Regions from separate parts of the Pseudonocardia sp. NPDC046786 genome, predicted to be linked through region 4. Evidence: riboswitches for the same ligand, from Rfam matches in the RefSeq annotation. Region 4 holds a riboswitch; each other region holds the start of a gene.
The links. Region 4 has a riboswitch for cobalamin ahead of cobN (cobaltochelatase subunit CobN). Riboswitches for the same ligand answer to the same signal wherever they lie in the genome.
Positions count from the first base shown of each region.

Region 1: another riboswitch for cobalamin. It lies ahead of metE (5-methyltetrahydropteroyltriglutamate--homocysteine S-methyltransferase); the one in region 4 lies ahead of cobN (cobaltochelatase subunit CobN).
Region 2: another riboswitch for cobalamin. It lies ahead of ABZ881_RS15870 (ribonucleoside-diphosphate reductase subunit alpha); the one in region 4 lies ahead of cobN (cobaltochelatase subunit CobN).
Region 3: another riboswitch for cobalamin. It lies ahead of ABZ881_RS05240 (hypothetical protein); the one in region 4 lies ahead of cobN (cobaltochelatase subunit CobN).

Region 1 is NZ_JBEYYF010000011.1:138,841-146,646, reverse strand. It holds gene ABZ881_RS16085 (MoxR family ATPase) at 1-1,000, opposite strand, end outside; gene mdo (NDMA-dependent methanol dehydrogenase) at 1,134-2,426, opposite strand; cobalamin riboswitch at 2,686-2,851, shown strand; gene metE (5-methyltetrahydropteroyltriglutamate--homocysteine S-methyltransferase) at 3,042-5,348, shown strand; gene ABZ881_RS16070 (ABC transporter substrate-binding protein) at 5,459-6,988, shown strand; gene ABZ881_RS16065 (ABC transporter permease) at 6,985-7,806, shown strand, end outside.
Region 2 is NZ_JBEYYF010000011.1:88,744-96,549, forward strand. It holds gene ABZ881_RS15840 (class I SAM-dependent methyltransferase) at 1-750, shown strand, start outside; gene ABZ881_RS15845 (MFS transporter) at 788-2,002, shown strand; gene ABZ881_RS15850 (ABC transporter ATP-binding protein) at 1,965-2,774, opposite strand; gene ABZ881_RS15855 (iron chelate uptake ABC transporter family permease subunit) at 2,771-3,808, opposite strand; gene ABZ881_RS15860 (iron ABC transporter permease) at 3,805-4,800, opposite strand; gene ABZ881_RS15865 (ABC transporter substrate-binding protein) at 4,797-5,801, opposite strand; cobalamin riboswitch at 5,984-6,188, shown strand; gene ABZ881_RS15870 (ribonucleoside-diphosphate reductase subunit alpha) at 6,302-7,806, shown strand, end outside.
Region 3 is NZ_JBEYYF010000003.1:289,331-297,136, reverse strand. It holds partial or broken gene ABZ881_RS05265 (cobalamin biosynthesis protein) at 1-337, shown strand, start outside; gene cobA (uroporphyrinogen-III C-methyltransferase) at 828-2,048, shown strand; partial or broken gene ABZ881_RS05255 (TetR family transcriptional regulator) at 2,076-2,258, shown strand; gene ABZ881_RS05250 (hypothetical protein) at 2,298-2,678, shown strand; gene ABZ881_RS05245 (hypothetical protein) at 2,909-3,382, shown strand; cobalamin riboswitch at 3,356-3,552, shown strand; gene ABZ881_RS05240 (hypothetical protein) at 3,590-3,973, shown strand; gene ABZ881_RS05235 (DNA polymerase IV) at 4,083-5,588, opposite strand; gene ABZ881_RS05230 (4'-phosphopantetheinyl transferase superfamily protein) at 5,585-6,295, opposite strand; gene ABZ881_RS05225 (FAD-binding oxidoreductase) at 6,845-7,806, shown strand, end outside.
Region 4 is NZ_JBEYYF010000007.1:204,358-212,163, reverse strand. It holds gene ABZ881_RS11555 (GNAT family N-acetyltransferase) at 1-289, opposite strand, end outside; gene ABZ881_RS11550 (precorrin-2 C(20)-methyltransferase) at 335-1,900, opposite strand; gene ABZ881_RS11545 (precorrin-8X methylmutase) at 1,897-2,535, opposite strand; gene ABZ881_RS11540 (precorrin-3B synthase) at 2,532-3,710, opposite strand; gene ABZ881_RS11535 (C40 family peptidase) at 3,793-4,785, opposite strand; gene ABZ881_RS11530 (hypothetical protein) at 5,100-5,873, shown strand; cobalamin riboswitch at 5,976-6,122, shown strand; gene cobN (cobaltochelatase subunit CobN) at 6,196-7,806, shown strand, end outside.

The sequences.
Region 1 (7,806 bases), on a different contig from region 4:
CGTGGCCGTGGCCGTGGCCCGGCTCGGTGACGACGGCGTTCGGGTCGACCAGGTTCGGGATCGCGTCGAGCGCCTTGCGGACGTCCTTGTCGTACTTCACGACGACCGAGACGGTGTCCGACAGGACCTGCGAGTTCAGCTCCTCGACGCCCAGCACGGCCAGCGTGCGCGCCCAGTCGATCGTCTCCGAGATCGACGGCGCCTTGCGCAGCTCCAGCTCGCGCAGCCCGCGGACCACGCCCACGAGTTCCTCCGCCAGCTGATCGGCGAGCCCGGTCTTCTTCGACCGCACGATCTCCAGCTCGCGCTGGGCCGAGGGGTAGTCGAGGAACAGGTGCAGGCAGCGGCGCTTCAGCGCGGCCGCGAGGTCCCGGGTGTTGTTCGAGGTCAGCAGCACGTAGGGGCGGTGCTTCGCGAGGAACGTCCCGACCTCGGGCACCGAGATCTGGTACTCGCCCAGGGTCTCCAGCAGCACCGCCTCGAGCGCCTCGTCGGCCCGGTCGACCTCGTCGATCAGCAGCACGCACGGCTGCTCGGACCGGATGGCCTCGAGCAGCGGGCGCGGCGCCAGGAACCGCTCGGAGAAGAAGACGCTCTCCTGCGAACCGATCCGGTCGACGGCCGACGCCAGGTCCGGCGCGTCCTCGACGACCTGCCCGATCTTCTCGCGCAGGATCTGGGTGTACATGAGCTGCTTGCCGTAGTCCCACTCGTAGAGGGCCTTGGTCTCGTCCTGGCCCTCGTAGCACTGCAGCCGCAGCAGCCGGCGCCCGGTGGCCAGCGCGAGCATCTTCGCCAGCTCGGTCTTGCCGACGCCGGCGGGCCCCTCCAGCAGCAGCGGCTTGTCCAGCCGGGTGAGCAGGAAGACCGTGGTCGCGAGCCGGGTGTCGGCGATGTAGCCCTGCTCGCGCAGGGTCTCCACGACCTCGTCGACGGACTCGAACGGCGCCGTGTTCGGGACGGGGCTCTCAGCGCTCGTGGAGCCGGGAACGGGAGTCACGCTGGGAATCTCCTTCACAGGCCGCACCGGAGGTGGGTGCGGCGGGCCGCGCAGCCGACGGGCCCACCCGTGGCGAGTATGACCTCGCACGGAGTGGGCCCGCAGGCGCGAACGGGTCGGGCTGATCGGACGATCAGGTGAGCAGGTCGTCCAGGTCGCCGTTGATGGAGTGCTCGACGACCGGGCGGACGGTCTCGAAGGTGCACTCCTTCGGGTTGCCCGGGGTGCAGGCGTCACCCAGGACGTGGTTGGTGATCCGGTCGACGTCCGCCGCGTCGCCGATGATGGTCGGCGCGTTCTCGTAGAACTTGGTCGGGCCGACCCCGAGCCGGTTCTTCGAGTAGGTGTCCTGCTTGACATCGGCGAACTTCTCCGGGATGCCCACGTCGCGCAGCAGCCGGATGGACGCGGCGAGCGCGGCGTCGGCGGCCTGCGGCTTGGTCATGCCGCTGGTGTCGATGCCCATCGCCTCGGCGATGTCGGCGAACCGCTCGTAGGCGACCGGCATGTTGAACGCCCACACCCGCGGCAGCGCGATGGCGTTGTTCAGGCCGTGGTGGGTGTCGTAGAAGGCCGACACCGCGTGCGAGATCGAGTGGATGATCCCCAGGCCACCGGAGTTGAACGCCTGCGCGGCGATGTACTGCGCGTACATCATGCCCTCGCGGCCGGCCAGGTCCTGGCCGTTCCACACGGCCTGGCGCAGGCTCTGCGAGGTCAGCTTGATGGCGTGCAGCGCGTTGCCCAGCGACGGCTGGAAGTTCAGCCGGGACACGTAGGGCTCGGAGGCGTGCGCGAGCACGTCGAAGCCGCACTGCGCGGTGTAGTCGATCGGGCAGTCGTAATAGAGCACCGGGTCGTCGATCGCCAGGGTGGTGACCGAGGCGTCGTCGAACGCGACGTACTTGTGCGGGTTGTCCGGGTCCGTCGTGGTGTCGGTGATCACGTACGCCCAGGAGGTCTCGGAGCCGGTGCCGGCCGTCGTCGAGACCGCGATGTGCGGCGGGTTCGCCGGGTTCTCGGACTTGTTGAAGCCCTCGAACTCGTTGACGTTGCGGCCGTCGTGGGCGACCGAGACGCGCGCGCCCTTGCAGGCGTCGTGCGAGGAGCCGCCGCCGATGGAGACGAACGAGTCGCACTTGTTCTGCTGGTAGAGGCCCACAGCGTCCATGACGTTGTAGTCCTTGGGGTTCGACTCGACCTGGTCGTACACGACGACCTCGAGGCCGTGGTACTTCATCGACTCGACGATCTTGTGGACGATGTCGGTGCCGCGCAGGCCGGACGTCATGACCAGGGTCTTCTTGAAGCCCAGCTTGAGGGCCTCCGGGCCGATGAGCTCGTGCGAGCCGGGACCCAGCAGCGCCCTGGGGAACGGGTGGAACTCCTTGATGGGGAACGGCTTGAGCAGCTCGTCTACCTGCATGTCAGCCCTTTCTGCGGCAGGCGGATGGGTCGAGCCGCACGCTAGGACCGGTTGTGGCCCCGGGCACAGAGGTGATCGCGATTACTCCTCGGCAGACCAGGCAGGAAACCCGTCTGAACGGAGGGGTGCAGGGATAGGTCGCCCTCGACCCCGAGCGGGGAGGGCGAACGTGTTGCCAGAGTATGGCAACAGTGAGGAGAAGGCAACAGTCCGCCGATCGCGTCCGGTGGGTTATGGTCGGTCCGCCGACGGTTCGTGCCGGTCCCCGCGGGGGCCGGCACGGGACAACAGGGAACCCGGTGTGAATCCGGGACTGCCCCGCAGCGGTGAGTGGGAACGACAGTCGTCATCAGCACTGGGAACCGACCCGGGAAGCGACGGCCGGTAGGCACGAGCACGGCGCCCACGAGTCCGAATACCTGCCGCCGGTGCGCGCGCCGACCGGCGTGCGCGGATCCGTGGCCTCGAGGGAGGGCCCAGCGGACGACCGGGTGACCACCGTGCCCGCCGGCGCCATCGCGCGTCCGGTGCGGGCCCGCCCGGACCGTGCCGTCGTGCCCCTCTCCGGCGGTGACGGGTCCTCCACCGCGCTCGCGAGGAGAGAGGGCTGTGACCATGGCGAAACCTGTGTCATCCGTGTCCACCACCGGCAGCACCGTGCTGGGGTACCCCAGGATCGGGCCGCACCGGGAGCTGAAGCGCGCGACCGAGGCGTTCTGGGCCGGCCGGTCCGACGTCTCCGCGCTGCACGAGGTGGCGGCCGGTCTGCGCCGCGACACCTGGACCACGCTGCGGGACGCGGGACTGGACCAGGTCCCCGGCAACACGTTCTCGTTCTACGACCACGTCCTGGACACCGCGCTCGCCGTCGGCGCCGTCCCGGAGCGCTTCGCCGGCATCACCGACCCGCTGCAGCGGATGTTCGCGATGGCCCGCGGCCGCACCGGCGCGCCGGCCTGCGAGATGACCAAGTGGTTCGACACGAACTACCACTACCTGGTGCCCGAGATCGGCCCGGAGACCCGGCTCGCGCCCGGCTCGCGCACGGCGCTCGAGGAGTTCCGGGAGGCGCTGCGCTCCGGCGTCGTGACCCGCCCGGTGCTGGTCGGCCCGGTGACCCTGCTGCTGCTCTCGAAGCCCGCCGAGGGTGCGCCCGAGGGGTTCCGGCCGCTGGACCTGCTCGGCCCGCTGGTCGAGGTCTACCGGGACCTGCTCGCCGAGCTGGCCGACGCCGGTGCCGAGTGGGTGCAGCTGGACGAGCCGGCGTTCGCCGCGGACCGCTCCGAGGACGAGATCGCCGCGCTGCGCCGGGCCTACGACCGGCTCGCGGCCGCGCCGCGCCGGCCGAAGATCCTGGTCGCGTCCTACTTCGGCGAGCTCGGCCCGGCGCTGCCGGTGCTCGCCTCGACCGCGGTCGAGGGGCTGGCGCTGGACCTGGTCGCCGGCGCGTCCGACCTGGACGGGATCGACGGCGTCGAGGGGATCGGCGGCAAGCTGGTGCTGGCCGGTGTCGTCGACGGCCGGAACGTGTGGCGGACCGACCTGGACGCCGCGCTGGTCACGGCCTCGCGGCTGGTCGGCGTCGCGGGCCGGGTGGAGATCTCGACGTCGTGCTCGCTGCTGCACGTCCCCTACGACCTGTCGGTGGAGACGTCGCTGCCCGCCGACGTCGTCGACATGCTCGCCTTCGCCCGGCAGAAGGTCGACGAGGTGGTGCTGCTCGGCCGGGCGCTGCACGGGGGCCGGGCCGCGGTCGCGGCCGAGTTCGACGCCGCACGGGAGACCCGGGAGCGGGTCGCGGCGGCCGCTCGGCGGGACGCGACGGTCCGGTCCCGGCTGGCCGAGCTGGGTGCCGACCACTACCGGCGCGGCGCGGCCGACGTGCGGGCGAAGGTGCAGCGCGAGGCGCTGGGCCTGCCCGACGTCCCGACCACCACGATCGGCTCGTTCCCGCAGACCACCGAGATCCGCAAGGACCGGGCGGCCCACCGGGCCGGCCGGATCGACGATGCCGAGTACACCGGGCGGATGCGCGGGGAGATCGCCCGCGTGGTGGCGCTGCAGGAGCAGATCGGGCTGGACGTGCTGGTGCACGGCGAGCCCGAGCGCAACGACATGGTCCAGTACTTCGCCGAGAACCTGGACGGCTTCGCCACCACCGAGTTCGGCTGGGTGCAGTCCTACGGCTCGCGGTGCGTGCGGCCGCCGATCCTGCACTCCGATGTGTCACGCCGTGCCGGCCGGCCGATCACCGTCGAGTGGGCGACCTACGCGCAGTCGCTGTCGGAGAAGCCGGTCAAGGGCATGCTGACCGGACCGGTGACGATCCTGGCCTGGTCGTTCGTCCGCGACGACCAGCCGCTCGGCGACACCGCCCGGCAGGTCGGGCTGGCCCTGCGCGACGAGGTCGTCGACCTGGAGGCGGCCGGGATCCGGATCATCCAGGTGGATGAGCCCGCGCTGCGCGAGCTGCTGCCGCTGCACGAGCGGGACCGTCCCGGGTACCTGGAGTGGGCGGTGGACGCGTTCCGCATGTCCACCGGCGGGGTGGTGGACGGCACTCAGATCCACACCCACCTGTGCTACTCCGAGTTCGGCGAGGTGGTCGGGGCGATCGATGGGCTGGACGCCGACGTCACCACCGTCGAGGCGGCCCGGTCCCGGATGGAGGTGCTCGCCGACCTGGGGCCGGGCATCCCGCGCGGCCTCGGCCCGGGCGTCTACGACGTGCACTCGCCCGAGGTGCCCGACATCGACGAGCTCGCCGGCCAGCTCACCGCGGCGCTGCGGCACATCGGCCCGGAGCGGCTCTGGGCGAACCCGGACTGCGGGCTGAAGACCCGCGGTGAGCCGGAGACCGTCGCTGCGCTCACCAACCTGGTCGCGGCGGCCCGCCGGGTCCGGGCGCAGACCACCGGCTGACGCCGGTGCGCTCCCGCGGCGCTCCACCGGACCGGCCGTCACGGTGGGCGCCGCGGGGGCATTCCACACGTTCTATTGATTGAACAGGTCTGCAGCTGTAGACACATCTGGTGATCGTGACGACCCCGGGCGTGCGGGTACTGGCCGCCCTGACCACCGCCGCAGCGCTGCTGGCCGGCTGCGGCTCCCCATCGGGCGGTGGGACCCCCGATCCCGCCGGTGCGCTGACCGTGGCGCTGCAGTTCCCGCCCCGCTCCGACTACGCCTTCGACGCCGACGACGGGAAGCTGCTCAGCTACCTGGGCGTCGCCGAGACACTGACCACGGTGGACGACGAGGCCGCGGCCGCACCCGGCCTCGCCACCGGCTGGGAACAGGACGGCGACACGTGGCGGTTCACCCTGCGCCCCGGCGTCGCGTTCCACGACGGCACCCCGCTCACCCCGGAGGTCGTGGTCACCGCGCTGCGCCACGTCGCGGGCGTCGAGGCGCCCCCGCGGTCGATCCGCGGCATCGGGTTCGAGATCGAGGCCGACGGCGCCGACGCCGTGCGGATCAGCACCGCCGAGCCGGACCCGGTCATGCCGCTGCGGATGTCCAGCGGCAACCTCGCGATCCTCGCCCCGGCGGCGTACGCCGGCGGCGGCGCACCCGACTACCTGCGCACCGGAACCGGACCGCTGGTGCTCGACGCGGTGAACGGTGTGGAGTCCGCGGAGCTGCTCCGCAACGACGACTACTGGGGTGAGCCCGCCGGTGCCGCCCGGATCACCGTCCGCTACGTCGAGGACCCGCAGGCCAGGGCGCTCGCCGTGCAGGCCGGTGACGTCCAGTTCGCCGAGGGGCTGCCCGCCGCGCAGCTGGAGCAGGTCCGCTCGGCGGGTGCCGAGGTCGTCGCCTACGAGGGCGCGCGGACGGTGCCGTTGCAGCTCAACCAGTCCCGCGCGCCCTTCGACGACGTCCGGGTGCGCCGGGCGGTGACCGAGGCGATCGACCGGCCGGTGCTGGCCGGTCAGGTGCTCGCGGGCAGCGCGCGACCGGCCGCCGACCTGTTCGGGCCGGCCGTCCCGTGGGGGGCGACCGAGCCGCCGGCCGGGGCCGACGCCGAGCGGGCGCGGACCCTGCTCGCCGAGGCCGGGTACGGCCCCGAGAACCCGCTGACCGTGCAGCTGTGGACCTTCCCGAACCGGCCGGAGCTGCCCACCCTCGCGAACGCGGTGCAGGCGATGCTCGGCGAGGCCGGGATCCGGGTCGAGGTCACCGTCGGCAACTACGAGGCGCAGGAGCCCGAGGTGCTCGCCGGGCAGTACGACATGTTCCTCAACTCGCGCAGCTACCTGTCCGACTTCCCGGACGCGGCGAGCACCCTCACCTCGGACTACACCTGCGCCGGCAGCTACGCGATCGACCAGTACTGCAGCCCCGCCTACGACGCGCTCGTCGAGCGCCTGAACGGCACCGTCGATCCGGCGCAGCGCCGGCAGCTGTTCGCCGAGGCGGCCGGGATGCTCACCGCGGACGCGGTCGGGGTGATGCTGGTGCACCCGCTGAACACCGCGGTGCTGCGCGGGGCGACCGGGTTCACCCCGGATCCGCTGCAGGTCCGGCCGGTGCTGCCGCAGCTGATCCCGGCCGGGTGAGCGGACCACTCCTTCTCCTGCGGCGGTTGCTGGTCGTCCCGCCGGTGCTGCTGGCCGCGTCGGTGCTGGTGTTCGCACTTCCCCGCTGGGTGGACGTGGACCCGGCCCGCGCGGTGCTGCGGGCCCGCACCGCCGAGGCGGTCCCGGACCCGGCGACCGAGGCGCGGGTGCGCGCCGAGCTGGGCCTGGACCGGCCGGTCGTCGAGCAGTACCTGCGCTGGCTCGGTGGCGTGCTGCGCGGCGACCTCGGCCTCGGGTACGTGTCCCGCACCCCGGTCGTCGAGCAGGTCGGGAGCGCGGCGACGGTGTCCGGCCTGCTCACCGTGCTCGCGCTCGCGCTGGCCGCGGCCGTCGGGATCCCGGCCGGGGTGTACGCGGCCCGCCGTCCCGGCGGCCGCTGGGACCGGTTCCTGGGCGCCGGGACGATCGCCGGGGTCGCGGTGCCGGAGTTCGTGCTCGCACCCTGGCTGGTGCTGGCCCTCGCGGTGTGGGCCGGGTGGCTGCCGGCGATCGGCTGGGGCGGTCCGGAGCACCTGGTGCTGCCGGTGCTGACCCTCGCCGCCTACCCGGGGGCGCTCGCCGCGCAGCTGGTCCGGGCCGAGACGGTCGGGATCCTGCAGCGCCCGCACGTGCTGCTGGCCCGGTCGAAGGGACTGTCCGGGCAGCGCGTGCTGTGGCGGCACGGGGCCCGGCTGGCCACCACGTCGGTGACCGCGCTGGCCGGGATGTTCGTGGCCGGTCTGCTCGGCGGCTCGGTGGTGGTCGAGGTGGTCTTCGGCATCCCCGGCCTCGGCCGGCTGCTGCACCGGGCGGTCCCC
Region 2 (7,806 bases), on a different contig from region 4:
AGCCTCTGGAGCGGCGCGGACTATCGGCCCCTCTCCAGCCTGCTCGCCCCCGCCGCCCGCGACCTGGTCGACGCCGTCGTGCCCAGCCGCACGGAGCAGGTGCTCGACGTCGCCGCGGGCACCGGCAGTGCCGCCCTGGAGCTCCGGGGGCGGGGCGCCGCGGTGCTCGCGACCGATCTCGCACCCCGGATGGTCGAGCTCGGCCGGGAGCGGACCGCGGGGACCGGCATCGTCTGGCTGGAGGGCGACGCCGAGGACCTGCCACTGCCCGACGGCGTCGCCGACGTCGTCGTGTCGAGCTTCGGGATGATCTTCGCTCCCCGACCGGAGGTCGTGCTGGCCGAACTGCGGCGGGTACTCGTGCCCGGCGGGCGACTGGGGTTCACGGCGTGGACGCCGGACGGGTTCATGGGGCGGATGAGCGCCGTCATGCGGACACACACCGGCGCCCCGCCGGGGGTCGCGGACCCGCTGGACTGGGGGCGCCCGGAAGCCGTGGAGCGGAGGCTGTCCGGGTTCACCGGGATCCGGATCGCCGAACGCGGCCTCCCGTGGCACTTCGACTCGCCGGCGGCGATGACCACATTCCTGCGCACGCACTCCCCCGCGCACGCCGCCGCGGCGGCCGGGCTGGGCGAGCGCGCGACGGCGATGTTCGACGACATCGAGGCACTCGCCGGTGCACCGGACAGGCCGGTGCGGCTCGACGCCGGATATCTCGTCGTCGACGCGACCCTGCCGTCCCGCTGACGGTGCGCAACCCGACCACCCCGACGGAGGGATCTGCGTGCCCGGCTCCGATGCCGCCCTGCGCCGGTACCTGACCGCCCGCGTGGTGTCGGTCTCCGGCAGCCTGGTTGCCGCCGTCGCGCTGCCCGTGCTGGTCTACCGGCTGACCGGCTCGCCGGCCTGGACCGCCGCCGTCGCTGCCGTCGAGGCCCTGCCCTACCTGCTCTTCGGGCTGGTCGCGGGTGCGCTGGCGGACCGGGTGGACCGGCGCGCGGTGATGGTCGGGACCGACCTGGCGCAGGCCGTGCTGCTCGCCGGGATCCCGCTCGCCTGGTGGCTCGGCGTGCTCGGCCCGTGGCAGGTGCTCGCGACGGCGGTGCTGGCACAGACCTGCTTCGTGTTCTTCGACGCCGCCAACTTCGGCGCACTGCCCACCCTGGTCGGCGAGGCCCGGCTGACCGAGGCGTGGTCGCGGTTGTTCGGCGCCACCACGGTCGTCGAGCTGCTGGTGCCGCCGCTGGCCGGGTTGCTGGTGGCCGTACTCGCCCCGGCCGGACTGCTGGGCGTGACTGCACTGACCGCACTGACCTCGGCGCTGCTGGTCCGCTCGATCGCCGGCGCACTGTCGGTCCGGCGGCCGGGTCCGCGCACCCGGATCCGGGCCGACGTCGGTGAGGGGCTGACGATCCTGTGGCAGCACCGCACCATCCGCACGCTCACCCTGGTCGGGACCACGCAGGCGGTCGCCGGTGGCGCCTGGGCCGCGATGGCGGTGCCGTGGGCCGACACCGTCCTCGGTATCGCGCCGTCCGGCGATCCCCGGCTGGGGCTGCTGTTCGCCTGCTGGGGGATCGGCGGGCTGCTCGCGTCCCGGCTGGTCCCGCGGCTGACCGGGCGGCACGGCGGGGCCCGGCTGGCGCTCACCGCGCTGCCCGTCTCGCTGCTCTGCTCACTGCTGGTGGGCGCCGCGACGCACTGGATCCCGGCGCTGCTCGCCGCGGTCGCGTTCGGCTGCGCCTACTCGACCGTCGTGCTCAACGCCGTCACCTACCGCCAGCAGGTGTGCCCGCCGCACGCCAGGGCCCGGGTCAGCACCACCGCCCGGATGCTGTCCTGGGGTGTCGGCACCCCGGCCGGCGCGGCGCTGGCCGGCACCGTGGCCGTCGTCGGCGGGCCCCGGGCCGGGCTGCTGGCCGGTGCCGCCGTGCTCGCCGCCGGGGTGGCGCTCGCCTGGCTCAGCCCGGCGCTGCGGACCGCGGCCCGGGCGTCGTGACGTCGAGGTAGTGGCAGGTCAGCCGGCCCTCCCGACGGGAGACCCCGCCGCGGACCCCGAACACCTCGGCCAGCAGGCCGGCGTCGACGACCTCCTCCGGGGTGCCGTCGGCGTGCACCCGGCCCTCGCGCAGTGCGATCACCCGGTCCGCACAGCGCGCGGCCTGCGCCAGGTCGTGCAGCACCGCGACGACGGTCAGGCCGCGCTCGCGCTGCAGCTCGCGGACCAGGTCCAGCACCTCCAGCTGGTGACGGACGTCGAGGTAGGTGGTCGGTTCGTCGAGCAGCAGCACCGGCGCGTCCTGGGCGAGTGCCAGCGCGAGCCGGACCCGCTGCCGCTCCCCGCCGGAGAGGAGCTCGACCGGGACGTCGGCCCAGGCCAGCGTGCCGGTGGCACGCAGCGCCTCGGTGGTGACGGCGTCGGCGCCACCACCGAGCATCCCGAGCGGGCCGCGCACGGCGTAGCGGCCCTGCGCGACGAGTGCCCGCACCGTCACCCCGCCCAGCGGCGGCATCGACTGGGGCAGCACCGCGATCCGGCGCGCGGTCTCGCGGCGGGACAGCGTGGCCAGGTCCCGGCCACCGGCCGACACTGTGCCGCCGTCGGGCCGGTGCAGTCCGGCGAGCACCCGCAGCAGGGTGGTCTTGCCGCAGCCGTTGCGACCGACCAGCGACGTCCACTGTCCGCCGCGCACCCCGAGATCGACGCCGTCGAGCACGGTGCGCCCGTCGAACGCGACCCGCACGCCGCTCGCCAGCAACGGTTCGTTCACGACTCCCCTCCCAGCACCGCACGCGAGCTGCGGCGCACCAGCACGATCAACACCACCGCACCGGCGACCGCGGTGACGGCCCCGGTCGGCATCCCCAGCGGACGGTCCCCGGTGGGGGCGAGCGCGGTCACCGCCTGCGCGACGACGTCGGCGGCGGCGACGGTCGCCGCACCGGCCAGCGCGGCGCCCGGCACCAGCAGGCGCGGGTCCGCACCGGCCAGGCCGAGCACCGCCCGCGCCAGGTGCGGGGCGAGCAGCCCGACGAAGGCCAGCGCCCCGGCGACGGCCACCGCGCCGGCCGTCGCCAGCACCGCGACCAGCACGACGACGCTGCGCCACGGCCCGACCGCGAGCCCGACACCGCAGGCGTGGTCGTCGTCGACGGCGAGCAGGGCCAGTACCGGCGCGAGCAGCGCCGCCGCGACGAGCACGACCAGCGCGACCGGCCAGACCGCGCTCCAGTGCTCCCAGCCGCGGCCGTTGAGCGACCCCACCAGCCAGCGCACCAGCGACCCGGCCAGCTGCGGCCGGGCGGTGAGCAGCAGCAGCGTCCCACCGGCGAGCACCGCCGAGACGACCACGCCGGACACCGCCAGCCGCAGCGGATCGGCGGTGCCCGGACCGGCTGCCCGGCCGGCGAGCAGCCACAGCACACCGCCGCCGAGCGTCCCGCCGAGCACGGCGACGGCGAGCACCCCGATCGGGCCGGCGACCGCACCGCCGGCCAGGGTCGCCGCGACCGCGCCCAGCACCGCGCCGGAGCCGACCCCGGTGACCTCCGGCGAGGCCAGCGGATTGCGCAGCACCGACTGGAGCACCACACCGGCGACACCGAAGCAGGCGCCCGCGGCGAATCCGACCAGCACCCGGGGCATCCGGAGGCCGATGACCAGCTCGCGGGCCGACGGATCGCCGATCCCGGCGAGCGCAGACACCGCGTCCATCGGGGACACCGCGGTGCCGACCAGCAGGCCGGCCGTCCCGGCGACGGCGGCACCGGCGGTGAGCAGCAGCAGCCGCAGCAGTGCCGTCACGACGGCCCCACCTGCACCGGATCGGCGGGCCGGGGACGCCGGCGTCCGGCCAGGAGCAGCCCCCCCAGCACGACGGCGACCACCGCGGTCAGCCCGCCCACCGGCAGCTCCACCGGGTACAGCACGGTCCGGGCCGGCAGGTCCGCGGCCACGACGAGCACCGCCCCGGTTCCCGCGCAGGCGACCAGCCGGGTGAGCGGTGCGGCCGCCGGACGGAACCGGAGTACCAGCTGCGGCGCCAGGAAACCGACCCACGCCACCGGGCCGCACGGGCCGACGACCGCGGCCACCAGCAGGCATGCCACCGCCAGCACCCCGATCCGGGCGGTCGCGGTACGCAGCCCGAGCACCGATGCGGTGCCGTCGCCGAGCCGCAGCAGGCCCAGCGCCGGCAGCGCGAGCACCGCGAGCCCGAGCCCGATCGCGAGCCCGGGCAGCACCGTCGCGACCGTCGGCCAGGTGGTGCCGGTGAGCGAACCGAGCAGGTAGCGGACGAGCACCCCCTGCTCCTGCGAGCCGGTGAGCGCGACCGCGGTGAGCAGCAGCGCCTGCAACGCCGCGCTCACCCCGGCCCCGATCAGCAGCACGGCGGCCGGTCCGACGGCCCCGCGCACCGCGAGCAGGGTGAGCAGCGCCCCGGTCGCGGCACCGGCGATCGCGGGCAGCAGCGGCGAGAACGGCATCGCGGCACCGGTCACGATCGTGATCGCCACCGCGGCCGCCGCGCCGGAGGAGACCCCGAGCAGCTCGGGGACGGCGAGCGGGTTGCGCAGCGCGTCCTGCAGCAGCATCCCCGCGGTCCCGAGCGCGATCCCGGCGAGCGCGCCCAGGACGAGCCGGGGCGCGCGCAGCTCGGTGACCACGACGTGCTCGATCCCGGAACCGGACCCGAGCACCGCCGGCAACTGCCACGGCGGCACCGACGGCGTGCCCAGGCACAGCGTGGCGACCACGAGCGCGGTCCCGGCGGCCACCAGGAGCGCGATCCTCACCTGCCCGGCACCACGGCCAGCGACTGCTCGACGATCGCGCCCAGGCTGCGGGTGCCGCGCCCGCTGCCCCACAGTCGCGGGTCCATCTCGTGCACCGCACCCTGCTGCACGGCCGGGACCTGCTGCCAGACCGGGTTGTCGGCGAGCTGGTCGGTCAGCGTGCGGTCCTCGGCGGAGAACAGCAGTGAGAAGGCCAGTACGACGTCGGGCTGCCCGGCCAGGATCTCCTCGACGTTGTAGGCCGACCCGGACTCGACGTCCGCGCTGCGCGGTGCGAACGGGTAGTCGTAGAGCTGGGCGAGCAGGTCGCCGTTGACCGATGCGGTGGTGTCGACGCCGATCGTGTCGGCGCTGCCGTACATCAGCACGACCGTCCGGTCGGCCTGCCCGGTCTCCCGGGTGGTGTCGACCGCGTCGGCGAGGATGCCGCGGAACCGCTCCTCGGCCGCCACCGCCTCCGCGGTCCGGCCGGTCAGCGCCCCGAGCGCCCGCAGGTAGCCGACCGAGTCCTGCCAGGTCGACGGCTCGACCGTCCACAGCGGCGCGAACTGCTCGATCGCGGAGCGCAGCGGATCGTGCACCCCGCCGAGCCCGATCACCAGGTCCGGATCCAGGGCGGCGATCGACTCGACGTCCTCGCTGCCGAAGCTGCCCGCGACGGTCGGAACCTGCGCGGCCGCCGCCTCGCCGAGCAGCACCGGGTTCGCGAGCAGCGCGGGCGTCGAGGTACCGGCCGGGGCGATGCCGAGCTCGACGAGCATGTCGTCGCACAGCCCGGTGATGCAGACGATCCGCTCCGGCGGGGTGGGCAGCGACAGCTCGGTGCCGTTCGGGTCGGTGACGGTGCCGGCGGGCTCCAGCGGTGCCGCGGCGCGCTCGATCCGCGGCGCGGGCCGCTCCCCGGCGGCCGGATCGGTACCCGGCCCGGCGGCTCCGCATCCGGCGAGCACCGCGAGCAGCGCGAGCGCCGGGACGAGCGGGAGGATCCGTCGAATTCTCATGTCAGAAACAGTAGTCATTTTCATCTAGCCCCCGAAAGGGGGACGATCATCACCGGTCCGAGTGGCCGGCACGAGCCTCTCGCGGCGACCCGCCGGGGCCGACCTGCACCGTTCACCGGCGGTGACGATTCGTCGCACACACCGACTCCTTGGGGTCTCGAACGGCGGCGGCCCCAAGATGTAGTGTCCGGTTCGCTGGTGGTTCACCGGCCCGCCTGGGCCGGTGAGACAACAGGGAACCCGGTGCGAATCCGGGACTGCCCCGCAGCGGTGAACGGGAACGACCGCCGTCAACGAGCACTGGGAGCGATCCCGGGAAGCGACGGCCAGTAGGAGCGTGCACGACGCCCGTGAGTCCGAAGACCTGCCACCGGTGCGCCCGCCGCCGGCGTGCGCAGCTCCGGGCCTCGCGGGAGGGCGCCAGGGTGCGGCGGTCCCGGACCGTCGTCGCCTCCTCGCGCGGGTCACGGACCGACGGCGACTCGCGAGGAGAGAGACCCGTGACCGCAAGCACCGCTCCCCCTGCATCCGCGCACGGCACAGCCCCGCCCGGCCTGCGGGTGATCCGGCGTGACGGCTCCGAGACCACGTTCGACGCCGGCAAGATCTCGGTGGCGATGACCAAGGCGTTCCTGGCCGTCGAGGGCGGGTCCGCGTCGGCGTCGTCACGGCTGCACCATCTCGTCGGCGAGCTGACCGATCAGGTCGTCGCGGCACTGGCCCGGCATCCCGTGCCCGGCGTGCACGTCGAACAGATCCAGGACCAGGTCGAGCTGGCCCTGATGCGCGGCGAGCACCACAAGGTCGCCCGCTCCTACGTGCTCTACCGTGAGCAGCACGCGCAGGCCCGGGACACCGGACCCGAGACCGCCACCACCGATCTGCCGACCGTGCACGTCACCCAGCCCGACGGCAGCCGGGTCCCGCTGGACCGCGACCGCGTCGAGACCGTGCTCGCCGAGGCGCTGGCCGGGATCGAGGACGTGAGCCGGGAGCCGGTGCTCGCCGAGCTGGACCGCACCGTCTACGACGGCATCACCGCCGACGAACTGGCCCAGGCGCTCGTCATGGCCGCCCGCACGCTGGTCGAGCGGGAGCCGGACTACTCGCTGGTGGCGTCCCGGCTGCTGCTCGACCGGCTGCGCGCCGAGGCCGTCTCGCACCTGTCCGGCACCCGGGAGACGCCCGACCAGGCCACGATGGCGCAGCGCTACGCCACGTACACCAAGGACTACCTGAGCCGCGCGATCGACATCGGGCTGGTCGATCCGGAGCTCGCCACGTTCGACCTGGACCGGGTCACCGCCGCGATCCGTCCCGAGCGGGACACCGAGATCGGCTTCCTCGGCCTGCAGACCCTCTACGACCGCTACTTCCTGCACGAGCGCGGCACCCGGTTCGAGCTGCCGCAGGCGTTCTTCCTGCGGGTCGCGATGGGCCTGGCGATCCGGGAGGTCGACCGCGAGGCGCGCGCGATCGAGTTCTACGAGCTGCTGTCCAGCTTCGACTTCATGGCGTCCACCCCGACGCTGTTCAACTCGGGCACCACCAGGGCGCAGCTGTCGTCGTGCTTCCTCACCACCGTCGACGACGACCTGGACTCGATCTTCGGCGGCTACCGGAACAACGCGCTGCTCGCGAAGTACTCCGGCGGCCTGGGCAACGACTGGACCCCGGTCCGCGGCCTCGGCGCGCACATCCGGGGCACCAACGGTGTCTCGCAGGGTGTCGTGCCGTTCCTCAAGATCGCCGGGGACACCGCCGTCGCGGTCAACCAGGGCGGCAAGCGCAAGGGCGCGGCGTGCGCCTACCTGGAGACCTGGCACGTCGACATCGAGGAGTTCCTCGACCTGCGCAAGAACACCGGCGACGACCGGCGCCGCACGCACGACATGAACACCGCGAACTGGGTGCCCGACGAGTTCCTGCGCCGGGTGCAGGCCGACGGTTCCTGGACGCTGTTCTCCCCGGACGAGGTCCCCGACCTGCACGATCTCTACGGCAC
Region 3 (7,806 bases), on a different contig from region 4:
GATCACCGTGGGGGTGGGGATGCGGCCGGGGGTGACGGCCGCTGCGGTGCAGGGGCTGCTGCGCCGGGTGGCGGCGGAGCACGGCCTGGAGCTTGGTCCCGCCGTCGTCGCGACGCTGGACCGGCGGATCGCCGAGCCGGGGCTGCTGCAGGCCGTCACGCCGCGCATCCCGCGCGGTTTCACCGCCGAGCAGCTCGCCCGGGTTCCGGTGCCGACCCCCAGCGATCTGGTCGCCGCCGCCACCGGGACGCCCGCGGTCGCCGAGGCCGCGGCGCTGCTGGCGGCCGGCCCCGGCGCGGTGCTGCTGGTGCCCAAGACCGCGGGCCGGGGAGTGACCGTGGCGGTCGCACGGTCCCCGGCCCCCCGAGCCGCTCCTGCCTCGAATCCCGCGCCGCCCCTGGATCCGTTCACGCCCTCGCCCCCGGCGCCGCCACCTGCCCGGCCCTCCTCCCCCCCCCCGGCACCCGGCCTCGCCCCGCCAGCCGCACGGGTTCGCTGCGTTCGCACGGGATCCGATGCCGTGCGAACGCAGCCATCCCGTGCGAATCGTGGCCAGGGCGGTGGCGGTGGCCGGGTGCGGCTGCGCGCCGCGTGCCGTGGCCCGTGCCCGCGCGGCTGCCGGGGCCGGGGCTGGGGCGGGGTATGGGTGGTCCGGTGTGGGTTTGGCCTCCGCGGGGCCTGCCGAGGGCGTCCGGCTCGTTATCCTCGACCGCCGCCGCACGGGAGCCGGGGTTCACCGGACCGGGCACGCACCGCCGGGGCGGGCACGGGGCACCGGGGACGGGCCGCCGGGGGATGGGCACGGAGCGCCCGGGAGAGGATCGTCGTTGAGCGCGCAGCACGAGCAGTACCTGGTCGGTCTGGACCTGTCCGGCCGGCGCGTCGTCGTGGTCGGCGGGGGGCAGGTCGCCCAGCGCCGGGTCGCCCGGCTGATCGCGGCCGGGGCGCTGGTCGAGGTGGTGTCGCCCGAGGTCACCCCGGCCGTCGAGGGCATGGTGTCGGCCGGTGAGATCACCTGGACCGCCCGCCGCTACGCCGAGGGTGACCTGGCAGGCGCCTGGTACGCGATCGCCGCGACCGACGACGCGGCGGTGAACGGGGCGGTCACCGCGGAGGCGGAGCGGGACCGGGTGTTCTGCGTCCGCGCCGACGACGGGGCCCGGGGCACCGCGGTCACCCCGGCCACCGGCGCGCACGACGGGCTGACCGTCGGCGTGCTGGCCCGGGGCGCGCACCGGCGTTCGGCGGCGGTCCGCACCGCGCTGGTCGAGGCGCTGCAGTCCGGCGTCGTCGACGAGAGCGCGGAGCCCCCGCAGCCGGGTGTCGCGCTGGTCGGCGGCGGCCCCGGCGATCCGGAGCTGATCACCGTCCGCGGGCGGCGGCTGCTGTCCCGGGCCCAGGTCGTCGTCACCGACCGGCTCGGCCCGCGCGACCTGATGGACGAGTTCCCGCCGGACGTCGAGGTCATCGACGCCTCGAAGATTCCGTACGGCCGGGCGATGACCCAGGAGAAGATCAACGAGCTGCTGGTGGAGCATGCCAGGGCCGGGAAGTTCGTGGTGCGGCTCAAGGGCGGCGACCCGTTCGTCTACGGCCGCGGGTTCGAGGAGGTGCAGGCGTGCGCCGCTGCCGGGGTGCCGGTCACCGTCGTCCCGGGCATCACCAGCGCGTTCGCCGCGCCCGCCGTCGCCGGGACACCGGTGACGCACCGCGGGGTGGCGCACGAGATCGTCGTCGTCTCCGGGCACGTCGCGCCGGAGGACCCGCGCAGCCTCACCGACTGGACGGCGCTCGGCCGGATGACCGGCACCATCGTGCTGATGATGGCGGTGGAGCGGCTCGGCCGGTTCGCCGAGGTCCTCGTCGAGCACGGCCGCGACCCGGCGACCCCGGTGCTGATCGTGCAGGACGGCACCACCCGGATCCAGCGGACCGTGCGGGCGACCCTGGCGACGGCCGCCGAGGTCGCCGCCGCGGAGGAGGTCAGCCCGCCCGCGATCGTGGTGATCGGCCCGGTCGCCGGGCTGGAGGCCCCCGTCGGACCGTGACGCCGGTCCTCCACCCGCAGGCTCGCCGACGCCGCCGCGCTGCGGATGGGCCCCGACGTCGATCCGCAGCTCCCGGTGCTGATCGCCTCGATGGCGATGGCCGCCGTCCGCACCGGCATGGAGAACTGGGCGCGCTCGACCGACGCCGGCGACTCCCCGTTGCCCCACGTGGAGCGCGCGGTCGCGCTACTCCGGACGGTGTTCAGCTGAGCGGAGACCCCCACATGTCCCAGTCCACCCGCGCTGGCCGTGCTCGCCCTGATCGACACCGGGACCGGCTACTCCACCGGGCTGCTGCCCGCACTGATCGTGTCCGGCGTCGGCCAGGGCATGACCTCCAGCACCTCGATGAGCAGCGCCACCCGCGACCTGCCCGCCGACCAGGTCGGGGTCGCCCCGGCCACCACCAACGTCATGCAGCAGCTCGGCGGTTCGCTCGGCACGGCGGCGCTGTCCACCGTCGCCGCGACGGTCGCCGTCGCCGTCGCCGCCGGTGGCGGGGCGGAGGCCACCGTGCAGGGCTGCGCCGCGGCCTTCACGGTCGCGTCCGGGCTGTCCCTGGTGACCGCGCTGGCCTGCCTGTTGGTGATCCCTCCCGGGCGCAGGCCGGCGCCGGAGCCCCGGCCGTGACGACCGTGCCCGGCTCCTCCCGGGTGCTGTGCTTCGGCGACTCCAACACCTACGGGATCGTCCCGGGGAGCGGGCCAGGTACGCCGCCGGCGTGCGCTGGCCGGGGGTGCTGCAGCAGCTGCTCGGCGCCGGTCACGACGTCGTCGAGGAGGGGCTCCCCGGGCGCACCACCGATCTCCAGGACACGATCCTCGGCCGGCCCGGCCGCGCCGGGCTACTTCACCGCCTGCGTGGACAGCCACCTGCCGCTGGACGTGATCGTCCTGATGCTCGGCACGAACGACCTGCGGACCCGCTACGCCCGCACCCCGGACGACGTCGCCCGCGCGCTCGGCCGCTACCTGGACCATCCGGCCGGGTCCGCGGCGACGCTCGGGCTGCCGGCGCCGCGGTTCGTGGTCGTCGCGCCGCCGCCGATGGACGGGACCGCCGAGCGGTTCGTCGCGTCGATGCCCCCCGGGGGCTACGACGCGGCCTCGGCCGCCGCGTCACGACGGCTCGCCGGGCCGCTGCGCGCGCTGGCGGCCGCCGGTGGTCACGCGTTCCTCGATGCGGCCCCGATCACCCGGACCGGGATAGCCGGCTGCCATCTCGATGCGGACTCGCACCGGCGGTTGGCCGGTGCGCTGGTCCCGGTGGTGCGGGACCTCGCCGCCGGGCAGGCGTCACCGTCACTCGTTGTTGACCCCCCGACCGGCTCGTGATGGGCTGACCCGGACGACGGTGCAGGAAGCCGGTGCGAGTCCGGCGCGGTCCCGCCACTGTCACCGGGGAGCGCTCCCCACCCCGCAGGCCACTGCCCGGCGAGGGTGGGAAGGCGGGGGAGCGCGTCGATCCGGGAGCCAGGAGACTGGCCGTCGTCGCAGGAGTTCCCACTGTTGAGGGCGCGGACCCTCGAGGAGGACATTGCGATGAGCGTCGACCCGCTCCCCACCCTGGTCGTTCTCGGCACCGAGCCGGCCGGTGAGTCGGCCGGGCACGGGCTGGAGGGCCTGCTCGCGGACGCCGACACCGTCTTCACGTTCCCCCGCGGGCCGGAGTCGGTGGCCCTGTTCTACGCCGAGGCGTGGCGGGTCGAACGGATCTCCCCGCGCGACGCGGTCGGCCGGATCACCGCCTGGGCCGGCGACCACCCGGCCGGCAACGGGGTGCTGCTGGTGGCGGGCGAGCCCGCCGCTGACGTCGCGCTGGGCGCGGTGCTCGACGGCCTCGCCCGCACCGCACCCGGACTCGGGATCCGGGTCGCCGCGGGCACCCGGGTCGCCCCGCCGCACCGGAGCCCGCTGATCGGCTGAGCGCCGGTCGGCCGAGCCTGGTCAGCAGAGCGCCGGTCGGCCGAGCCCGCTGGTCGGCTGAGCGTTGATCGGCCGGGTCCGCTGATCGGCCGGGCCCGGTCCGGCCGGTTCACCCGGCCGGCCGCCAGCTCAGGAGCGGATCGGCGCGGGTCAGCTGCGGATCGGCGGCGTCCAGCGTGCGGGTGCGGCCCGGCCCGGTCAGCGCGGTCTCGAACCGGACGGTGACCCGGCCGTGCCCGGCGCCCTGTACCCAGCCGTGGCCGTGTTCGGGATGGCCGACGTCGTCGCCGGCCCGCCACGGCCGGTCGTCGCCGGGCGGCTCCCCGGGAGCCGCCCGGCCGGCCGGCTCCTCCCCGGGCACCGCCGGGTGCCCCGCCGGCTCCTCGACCGCCACCGGCGTGCTCATCCGCCCGGCCGCAGCGCCGCTCGGGGCCGCTGTGCCGGGGGCCTCGCCTCCCGGGGCCGCCCTGCCCGGTCCCGTGCCGTCCGGGTCCACCGGGGCCGCGCGCCACCCCTGTGCCGAGGGCACCGCGTCGAACAGGGCCAGCGGCGGCTCCTCGCCGAAGCCCGACACCGACACCCCGAGCAGCCGCACCCCGCCCTCGCCGACCGCGGTGTCGGCGAGCCGGCGGGCCACCGCGACCAGCGTGGCGAGGTCCCGGCTGGGGAACGGTGTCGTCTCCGACCGGGTGTGGGTGACGAAGTCGCCGGTGCGCGCCTTGACGGTGACGGTGCGCGCGGCCCGGCCGTCGGCGACCAGCCTGCGGTGCACCGCCACGCAGATCGACTCGACGGCGGCGTGCACCGCGGACATCGCGGTCAGGTCGGTGTCGAAGGTGGTCTCGGCGCTGATCTGCTTGGCCGCGCCGCGCGGGGCGACCGGCCGGTCGTCGATCCCGCGGGCCAGGCGGTGCAGCTCGGTGCCCATCGCCGTGCCCAGCACCCCGGTGACCTCCCGGCCGTCCATCGCGGCGAGCTGGCCGATCGTCTCGATCCCGATCCGGCGCAGCGCCTCGCCGGACACCGGCCCGATGCCCCACAGCGAGCGCACCGGCAGCGGATCGAGCACGGCGCCCTGCTCGGCGTGCGCGACGACCCGCAGCCCGTCCGGCTTCGCCAGCTCGGAGGCGATCTTGGCGATCTGCTTGCCGGAGCCCGCGCCGACCGAGGCGGGCAGCCCGGTCCGCTCCCGGACCGCCGCGCGCAGCCGGGTGCCGAAGTCCCGCACGGTGTCCGGCGAGGCGCCGGCCAGCGCCGGGGGCTCGATGAACGCCTCGTCCACCGAGACCGGTTCGAGGACCGGCGAGAACTCGGCGAGCACCGCCATCACCTCGTCCGAGACCGCTTTGTACAGCGGGAACCGGGGCGGCAGCACGGTGGCGTGCGGGCAGCGCCGCCGGGCCTGCCCCATCGGCATCGCCGAGCGCGCCCCGAACACCCGCGCCTGGTAGCTGGCGCCCGCGACGACGCCGCGCGGCCCCGCCCCGCCGACCAGCACCGGACGGTCGGCGAGGGTGGGCCGGGTCAGCTGCTCGACGGAGGCGAAGAACGCGTCCATGTCGAGGTGCAGCACCCAGCGCGCCCCGGTCGCGCCCGGCCGGTCCGGCGAGCTCACCCGCCCATGGTGCCCCGGACCACCGACAGGACCGCGTCGCCGTCGGAGACCGTGATCAGCGGCACGTCGGCACCGGCGCCGGCGACGGCTCCGGGATGGTCCGGGTGCGGGGTGTCGATGTCGGCGAGCCACCACGAGCCGGTCGCGTCCGGCCAGTGCAGGACCCGCGCCGGGTCGCCGGGCGCGGACAGCGTGATGGCGTCCATCGGCGCGGACAGCCCGTCGCCGGTGGCCTTGAGCAGGGCCTCCTTGCGGGTCCAGGTGACCAGGAACCCGGCCGGGCCGGGCAGTCCCCGCTCGCGCTCGCCGGGGGACAGTGCGTGCCGGGCCAGCCCCTCCAGCCCGGTCAGCTCGCGGTGCTGCTCGACGTCGACGCCGACCGGGCCGGGCCCCAGCGCCACCCCGACCAGCGCGCCGGAGTGGGTCAGCGAGAAGCCGGGGGCGGCGTCGCCGTGCCCGGCGAGTCGCGGCTTGCCGTGCGGCTTCCCGCAGCGGCAGGTGCGGTCCATGTCGATCGACGCCGGATCGGCGCCCAGGTGCTCCGCCAGCACCAGCCGGGCCAACGCGTGCGCGGCCAGGTAACGGGCCCGGTCCCCGGCGCGGCGCAGCGCCGCCATCCGCTCGCGCTCGTGCGCGTCCAGCAGGGCCACGAGATCGGGCCGCCCACCGGGATCGGTCGGGGCGGCCCACCACACGGTCACGGTCACGGCGTCCAGCCTCGCACGCGCCGGCCGATCACGGATCGGGAACCCGGACGGTCGCGCGGCGACCGTTCCGGTGCCCGATCCGTGATCAGCGTGGCTCAGCCGCTGCGCCGGGCGGCGAAGTCCGTTCGGACGTGCGCGGGCTTCGCGTGCGGCGCCGGGCCGGTGAGGCGGGGGGCCGCCGGACCGGTGCCGGTGTCCTCCACCGGGCGGCCGCGGCGGGCCGCTCGGCGCTCGGCGCGGTTGGCCGGCTGCGGCGCCGGAGCGGTTCCGGACGATCGGGACGGGGTGGTGCGCATACGGGCCTCCAACAGGTCGGGTCGGGCAGGGGCGGTCGCACGGACCGGGGGCCGGTGACGCACTGCCGGACGCAGGGAAGCCGGAGGGACGGCGCAGCATCGGTTCCGGGCCTGCGTGCGTGGGACGTCACGGGCCGGCGGGAGCGCGGACGGTCGTCCGCGGGCCGCTCAGAGGAACCGGATCAGCATGACGGCGACGATAGGCCGGGCCCGGCCGGCGGTCCACCGGTTTTCCGCGGCTACCGTCGGCCCGGTGGACGCGCATGACACGGACCTGGTGGTGGTCGGCGGCGGCATCGCCGGCGTCTCGGTGGCGTACGAGCTGGCCGCGCACGGCCGCGTCGTGCTGCTGGAGGCGGAGGCGGACATGCCGGTGCACTCCACCGCACGGTCCGCGGCGACCTACATCCCCGGGCACGGGTCCGGCCCGTTCCGGGCGCTGATCGACGCGTCCGGGCCGAGGTTCGGCGCGCTGCAGACCGAGCTGGACACGCCGCCGCTGCTGTCCCCGCGCCCGGTGCTGCACCTCGGCGACGACGACGCGGGCGCCGCCGGGATCGCGGCGATGCTCGACGAGCAGCGCGGCGAGCCGCACGCCCCGGTCGAGCTGGATCCGGCCGAGGCGCTGCGGCGGGCACCGGTCCTGCGCCGGGCGCCGCGCGCCGCCGCCTGGACCGCCGGATCGGCCGACATCGACGCGATCGCCCTGCACGACGGCTACCGGCGTGGCCTGCGGGCCCGCGGCGGCACGGTGCTGCGCGGCGCCCGGGTGACCGCGGTGACCCGGGACGGCGCCGGCTGGCGGGTGGCGACGGCGGCCGGGCACCGGGTGCGGGCCGCCGCCGTCGTCGATGCGGCCGGCTCGTGGGCCGACGAGATCGCCGGGCTCGCCGGGGTGCCCCGGGCCGGGCTCACCCCGCTGCGCCGGACGATCGCGGCCTGTCCGGTGCCGGACCCGGCCGCGCTGCGGGTGGCCGGCGCCCCGCTCCCGCTGATCGCGGATGCCGCCGAGCGCTGGTACCTCAAGCCGGAGGCCGACACGGTGCTGGTGTCGCCCGCCGACGAGACCCCGCAGCCGCCCGGCGACGCCCGGCCGGACGGGCTGGACGTCGCACGCGGGCTGGACCGGGTCGGCGAGGTCACCACGCTGGGCCTGCGCTCGGTCCGCACGGCCTGGGCGGGGCTGCGGACGTTCGCACCCGACCGCGCCCCGGT
Region 4 (7,806 bases):
CGGCCACCCCGGTCCCGCGGGCCTCCGCGGCGACCCACATGCCGTACAGGTATCCCTCGTCGTCGTCGGCGGAGGGGCGCCAGCAGGCCGTCCCGGCGGGCCGCCCGTCCCGGTGCGCGACGAACCGCGCGTGCCGGGTGAGCACGCCCCGCCAGGCGGCCTCGTCCAGGCCGGCCTGCTCGTGCAGGAAGTCGCTGTCGGGTCCGAACGACTCCCGGACCGAGGCGAGCCGGACCTCCCGGGCCAGCGCCCAGTCGTCGGGGCACAGACGGTGCACCGTCGTCGTCATCGCCCCGAGCCCTCCCCGCCTGCCGTCGGCGGTGACGGTAGCGGCTCAGCCGGTTGTCGTCCCGGTCGCGTAGTGCCGGGGGGTGAAGACGACCGGTTCGCCGCCGCGCTCGACGACCCGGGTGGTCGACGAGCCGACGATCACCAGGGTGCGCATGTCCACCAGCTCCGGGTCCAGCTCGCCCAGGGTGGTGACGGTGATCCGCTGCCCGGCGCCGCCGACGTCGCGGCCGAGCACCACCGGGGTGTCCGGGGAGCGGTGCTCCAGCAGCACGTCGCGGGCCGCACCGACCTGCCACGGCCGGGCCTTCGACCGCGGGTTGTAGATCGCGATCGCCAGGTCCGCGGACGCCGCGGCGCGCAGCCGGGTGGCGACCACGTCCCACGGCTTGAGCCGGTCGGACAGCGAGATCATCACATGGTCGTGCCCGAGCGGGGCGCCGACCGCCGCGGACACCGCCTGGGCCGCGGACAGCCCGGGCAGCACCCGGACCGGGACGTCGCGGTACTTGGGTTCCGCGGCGACCTCCAGCACCGCGGCGGCCATCGCGAACACGCCCGGGTCGCCGGCCGAGACGACCGCGACCCGCCGGCCGGACGCGGCCAGGTCCAGGGCGTGCGCGGCGCGCTCGGACTCCACCCGGTTGTCCGACGGGTACCGGTTCTGCCGCGGGTTGGGCGGCACCCGGTCCAGGTAGGGCCCGTACCCGACGAGATCGTCGGCGACCGACAGCGCGGCAGCGACCTGCGGGGTCAGCCAGTCCCGCCCGGCGGGCCCGGTGCCGACGACGACGACCTCGCCCGGCCCGCGCACCGACGCCGGATCGGCCAGATCGGGGGCGACCCGGTGGTCGTCGTTCTCCTGGTCGGGCACCGAGGAGGCGATGTCGCCGGGGACCAGCGCGATCGCGAAGTAGGGCACCCCGCCGGCGTCGACGTCGCCGACGGCGCCGGTGCGCTGACCCTCCATGGTGGCCCGCTCCACGTAGTGCGCGCGGTCCAGCTTCCCGGCGTCGGCGAGCGCGTCGCGCACGGTGCCGAAGGTCCGGCCGAGCTTCATCACGGCGGCCGAGTCGGTGTCGGCGAGCCGGCGGGCCAGCTCGTCGCGGGGCAGCGTGCCGGGCAGCACGGTGAGCACCTCGTCCCGCTCGACGAGCGGGCGGCCGAGCGCGGCGGCGGCCCCGCTGATCGAGGTGACGCCGGGCACCACCTCGGTGCGGTAGCGGCCGGCGAGCCGCTTGTGCATGTGCATGTAGGAGCCGTAGAAGAGCGGATCGCCCTCGGCGAGCAGGACGACGTCGCGCCCGGCGTCCAGGTGCGCGGCCAGCCGGGCGGCGGCCTCGGTGTAGAACTCGTCGATGGCGCCCTGGTAGCCGCCAGGATGGTCGGTGGTCTCGGTGGTGACCGGATAGACCAGCGCCTCCTCGATCGCGGTGCCGGACAGGTGCGGCTCGGCGATCCGGCGCGCGATGGACCGGCCGTGCCGGGCGGAGTGGTAGGCGATCACGTCGGCGTCGCGGACCAGCCGGGCCGCCTTGATCGTGGTCAGCTCGGGATCGCCGGGGCCGAGGCCGACGCCGTAGAGGGTCCCGGCGGGGAGGGCGCTGCTCACGCGATGATCTCCTGCTCGTGGGCCAGCGCGTTCAGCGCGGCGGCGGTGATCGCCGAGCCGCCGCGGCGGCCGTGCACCACCAGGTGCTCCAGGTCGGTGCGGGCGGCGAGGGCCTGCTTGGACTCGGCGGCGCCGATGAACCCGACCGGGATGCCGATCACGGCGGCCGGCCGCGGCGCGCCCCGGTCGATCAGGTCGAGCAGGTGGAACAGCGCGGTCGGGGCGTTGCCGACGGCGACGACGGCGCCGTCGAACCGGTCGGCGAGCAGCTCCAGCGCGGCCGCCGAGCGGGTGTTGCCGATCCGCTGCGCCAGCTCCGGCACGCGCGGGTCGCGGACCAGGCAGAGCACCTCGTTGCCGGCCGGGAGCCGGGCCGCGGTCACCCCGGAGGCGACCATCATCGCGTCGCACAGGATCGGCGCGCCCCCCTTCAGCGCCCGCCGGGCGGCGTCGACCAGGCCGTCCGAGGCGGCGATGCCGGTGGTCAGGTCGACCTGGCCGCAGGCGTGGATCATCCGCACCGCGACGTCGGCCATCCCGGGTGGCAGGCCGGTCAGGTCGGCCTCGGCGCGGATCGTCGCGAACGAGCGCCGGTAGATCTCGGCGCCGTCGGTGATGTAGTCGTGGCCGCTCAGCGGGTGCTCCTCGGTCGGTCGTGCGGTGGGGCGGTGAGCGCGCCGGGCGCGCCGTCGATCAGGTAGGTGCCGGGCCCGGTGGCGACGGCGTCGGCGTGCGGGGTGTGCGGGGCACCGCAGCGCCGGGCGCAGCCGACGACGTGCACCGGCCGCCCGGGGCCGCGCCGGATCAGCGCCCGGGCGTCGCCCCGGACGTCGGCGAGCGACTTCGCGCAGCCGGGGGTGCCGGCGCAGGCGCTGACCCGCAGCGCGGGATGGTCCGGATCGGTCACCAGCCCGGCCGCGCCCAGCCGGGCGGCGGCGCCGGGCACCGGGTGGGGGAGGACCAGCGTCCGCCACGGCGTCACCACCAGCTCCGGTGCGGTGTCGGCGAGCACCTCCAGCTGCCCGGCGGACAGCTCCCCGAGCACCGGGGCCACCCCCACCGCGCCGCCGCCGAGGTCCCCGACGCCGGGCGGTGCGCCGTCGAGCGTTGCGAGATGGTCGTCGCCGGAGCCATCTCGCAACGCTCGGCCGCCGGTTCCCAGCAGCGCGGCGATCCGGTCGGGGGCGTCGTGGAGCTCGGCGGTGCGCCAGGTGCCGGTGTCCAGGGTCAGGAACGCCTGCGCGGCGTCCAGCAGCAGGGCGGGGGCGCCGGCCCGGGGGCTGACCAGGCCGGTCCCGGTCCCGGCGACGACGAGCTCGCCGTCGTCCGGGGAGGTGGCCCGCCAGCACAGGTCGGGCCGCTCGCCGGCGACGTCGCCGCGGCCGTCGTCGAGGGCGAACAGGAACCGGCCGGACAGCCGGGCGAGCCCCGGCCGGGCGCACAGCCCGCGGTCCAGCGCGGCGGCCAGCCCGCGCACGTCGGCGAGTCCGCCGGTGATCCCGGACAGCGGCGAGGCCAGGATGTTCCGGACCCGCTCGTGGGTGGTCGAGGGCAGCAGCCCGGCCTCGGCGAGCTCCCGGACCGGCCGCGGATCGGCCGGATCGAGGCCGCGCAGCTGCAGGTTCCCGCGCGAGGTGAGGTGCACCGATCCGTCACCGGCCCGGGCGGCGAGCGCCCCGACCGCGCGCAGCGCCGGCGCGGGGGCCACGCCGCCGGGCAGCCGGACCCTGGCCAGCGCGCCGTCCGCCGCGAGATGCGGCGACACGACGCCCGGGCAGGCGTCGGCGCGGGTACGGGCGGTCGTCGGCACGCCGGTCACTGTAGGCACACCGGGACCCGCGGGGCGCCCGCGCGGGGCGGCGGCATCGGTCACACGCCGGGCGCGGACCAGGTCAGGCCGGGTCGGGCAGGTGCCTGCGCGCCCCGGCGTAGCTGTCGTCGAACCGGACCGGGGTGACCCGCACCGGGGTGGACGCGTCGAACGCCTCGATCATCTGCCCGTCGCCCGCGTAGATCGCGACGTGGGTGGCGGGCGAGTTCCAGAACAGCAGGTCGCCGGGCCGCAGGTCGTCCTTCCCGACGGCCCGGCCGCCGATCGCCTGGTCGGACGCGTCCCGGCCGATCGTGATCCCGTGCAGCTCGTGCACCAGCCCGGTCAGCCCGGAGCAGTCCGGCGCGAACCCGGAGCGGCCGCCCCACAGGTAGGGCCGGTCCAGGAACAGCCGCGCGGTGCCGACCAGGTCCTCTCCGGTCGCCGGTCCCGGCCCGCCGATCCGCAGGTGCGCCGCGTCGATCCAGGCGGTGCCGCCGCCGGGCAGCGACACCTGCACGCCGCCGGAGTCGCCGGAGAGCACCGGCAGCCGGGTGCCCGCGCTGATCTCGCGGAGCCGCTCGGTGCGCGTCTCCTCGGCGTAGAGCCAGGTGGTGGCGACCTCGTCGACGGTGCCCGCGGGCAGCGCCGCGGTGAGCCCGGCGAACGCGACACCGGTGGTGAGCTGGGCGGACGGGATCCAGCCCGGATAGCCGCGGTCGTACTTCGCGCTGGGCTGGCCGGGGACCGCGACCCGGGTCCAGTCGTCCCGGCGCTCCAGCACCTGCACCGGGGCGCCGTAGAGGACCTGGGTCTGGGTGCGGGACGCGGTGGTCAGCTCGCGCCGGTCGGCGGCGGTCATCGAACCGAGCCAGGCTGCCGGGTCGGCCGGCGCGGCGACGGCGGAGCGGTCCATCTCCCGGGGGCTGGTGGGGGAGGTCCACACGGTGGCGACCGAGACGCCGATGTACGCCCGATCGGCGAGGACGTCCGGCACCGCCGCCTGCGCCGCGGGCAGGGTGAGCGCCGTGACCAGCACCGTGCCGAGCAGCACGGTGAGGATGCGTCGGGTCACGGTGGCTCCCGCCGGTGGAGGTGGGTCGTGCCGGGAGAGCGTCGACCGGGGTACGGGTCCGGGCAAGCAGGCGCACCGGGGAGTCCCCCGACGGGGTCAGCGGGCGGCGAGTCCTCCCCGGGGCGGCCGGAACCCCGGGCGCGTCCGGCGCAGATCCGCCGGAACCTCCGCGGTCGTCGTCGCTCGGCGCGATGATGCGGCGATCCCGCTGTTCGGCGCGGGAGCGCGAGAGGGTGGAGCGATGGCCCTGCTGCCCGCGTCCTGGAGATCGGCACGGCCACCGGCTACGACGCCGCGATCCTCTGCGCGGGCTGGTGGGCGCCGAGCGGGTCACCACCGTCGAGCTGCACCCCGACCCGGCCGCGACCGCCCGCGAGCGCCTCGCTGCAGCAGGTCTGCGCCCGACGGTGGTGACCGGTGACGGCGCCGTCGGGGTCCCGCATGGGGCGCCGTCCGACCGCATCATCGCCACCTGCGGCGCGCCCCGGGTCCCCGGTGCGTGGGTGTCCCAGCTCGCCGACGGCGGCCGGATCGTGGTCGACCTGCGCAGCGAGTCCAGCAGCGGGCTCATCGTGCTCGACAGGAGCGACCCCGAGCACGTGTCGGGTCGGTTCACCGGCCGTCCCGGACACTTCATGTGGATGCGCCCCGATCCGGACCATCCGCTGCGCGACCCCGCGGCCGGGCCGCACGTCCGGGCCCACGACGAGCGCACCACGGTCCGCGACGTCGCGGACCATCCCGACGAGCTGGACCGGCCAGTTCTGCGCACCCTCGTCGGGATCGACCTGCCCGAGGTCGAGATGCTCATGACCGGAGTCCGGTCTCTCTACTCCGGCGACGGCTCCTGGGCGCAGCTCACCGACGACGCCTCCACCGTCGCCCAGGGTGGGCCCCGTCGGCTGTGGGGCCGCGTCGAGACGCTCGCCGGGATCTGGCGGCAGCTCGGCTCACCCGACACCGACCGGTACGGGGTCACGGTCTCGAGCGGGGGCCGGCACGTGTTCTGGCTGGACGCCCCATCGACCGCCCTGCCGGAGGGGATCGGCCCACGACCGATCCCGCAGGGCGATCTCCTGTCCGGGTGAGCAGACCGGCCTCCAGCGGCGCCCGCCACGACGGCCGGGGTGACCGGCGGCACCCGTGCCGAGCGCCACGGCGGTGCACGGTTCCTTGACGGGGGACCGGCCCGTTGCGGAAGGTGATCGGACAACCGAAGACGGCGGGTGGGATCAGGAAGCCGGTGCGAGTCCGGCGCGGTCCCGCCACTGTGATCCCTGCGGACCCTCGTGGACCGCCGGGGCAGCCAGACACTGGCCCCATCCGCCGCGCCACCTCCGTCCGGGACGAGGATCCCGAGGAAGGTACGCCGATGACGCGCGCCCGCACGCCCCGCACCGGGACCGCCCGGTGATCCTGCTCCTGTCCACCTCGGACACCGACCTGCTCTCCGCCCGCGCCGGCGGGGCGGACTACCGCCTCGCCAACCCGAACCGGGTGCTGCTCGACGAGCTGGCCGCGATGGCCGACGCGGCCGACGTCGTCGTCGTCCGGGTGCTCGGCGGCTACCGCTACTTCGAGGAGGGCCTGGACCTGCTGCGGGCCCGGTCCACGCCGCTGGTCTGCCTGGGCGGTGAGATGGCGCCGGACGCGGAGATGATGGAGCTCTCCACCGTGCCCGCCGGCGTCGCCGCCGAGGCGCACACCTACCTCGCGCAGGGCGGCACCGAGAACCTGCGGCAGCTGCACGCGTTCCTGTCCGACACGGTGCTGCTCACCGGCGAGGGCTTCGCGCCGCCGGTGGAGCTGCCCGAGTGGGGCGTGCTGGACCGCCCCGACACCGGCACCGGCACCGGCACCGGGATCGGGACCGGACCCACCGTGGCGGTGCTCTTCTACCGGGCGCAGTTCCTGGCCGGGAACACCGCCTACGTCGAGGCGCTCTGCGACGCGATCTCCGCGAAGGGCGCGACACCGCTGCCGATCTGGTGCGCCTCGCTGCGCCAGGCCCCGGCCGGGCTGCTGGAGCGGCTGCGTGGCGCCGACGCGATGGTCGTCACCGTGCTCGCCGCGGGCGGCACCAAGCCGGCGTCCGCGCAGGCCGGCGGCGAGGACGAGGAGTGGGACGTCACCGAGCTGGCCGCGCTCGACGTCCCGATCCTGCAGGGCCTGTGCCTGACCTCGTCCCGGGAGACCTGGGAGTCCAACGACGACGGCCTGTCCCCGCTCGACGTCGCCACCCAGGTCGCCGTCCCCGAGTTCGACGGCCGGCTGATCACCGTCCCGTTCTCGTTCAAGGAGACCGACGACGACGGCCTGTCCGTCTACGTCCCGGACCCCGAGCGGGCCGCCCGGGTCGCCGGGATCGCGGTCAACCACGCCAACCTCGGCCGGATCCCGAACGCCGACAAGAAGATCGTGCTGATGCTGTCGGCGTACCCGACCAAGCACGCCCGGATCGGGAACGCGGTCGGTCTGGACACCCCGGCCTCGACGGTCGCGCTGCTGCGCACGATGGCCGCCGCCGGGTACGAGACCGGCGGGTTCCCGGGTGTCGAGGCAGGCGACGGCGACGCGCTGATGCACGCGCTGATCGAGGCCGGCGGGCAGGACCCGGACTGGCTCACCGAGGAGAAGCTCGCCGGGAACCCGATCCGGATCTCCGCCTCGACCTACCGCAGCTGGTTCGGCACGCTTCCGCAGGACCTCCGCGACGGCGTCGTCGAGCACTGGGGCGAGCCGCCGGGCGAGCTGTACGTGCACGACGACCACATCGTCGTCGCCGCGCTGCGCAGCGGGAACGTCACGCTGATCGTGCAGCCGCCGCGCGGGTTCGGGGAGAACCCGGTCGCGATCTACCACGATCCGGACCTGCCGCCGTCGCACCACTACCTGGCCGCGTACCGCTGGCTGGCGGCGCCGGAGTCCGACGGCGGGTTCGGCGCGCACGCGATCGTGCACATCGGCAAGCACGGGAACCTGGAGTGGCTGCCGGGCAAGACACTGGGCATGTCGGCGTCC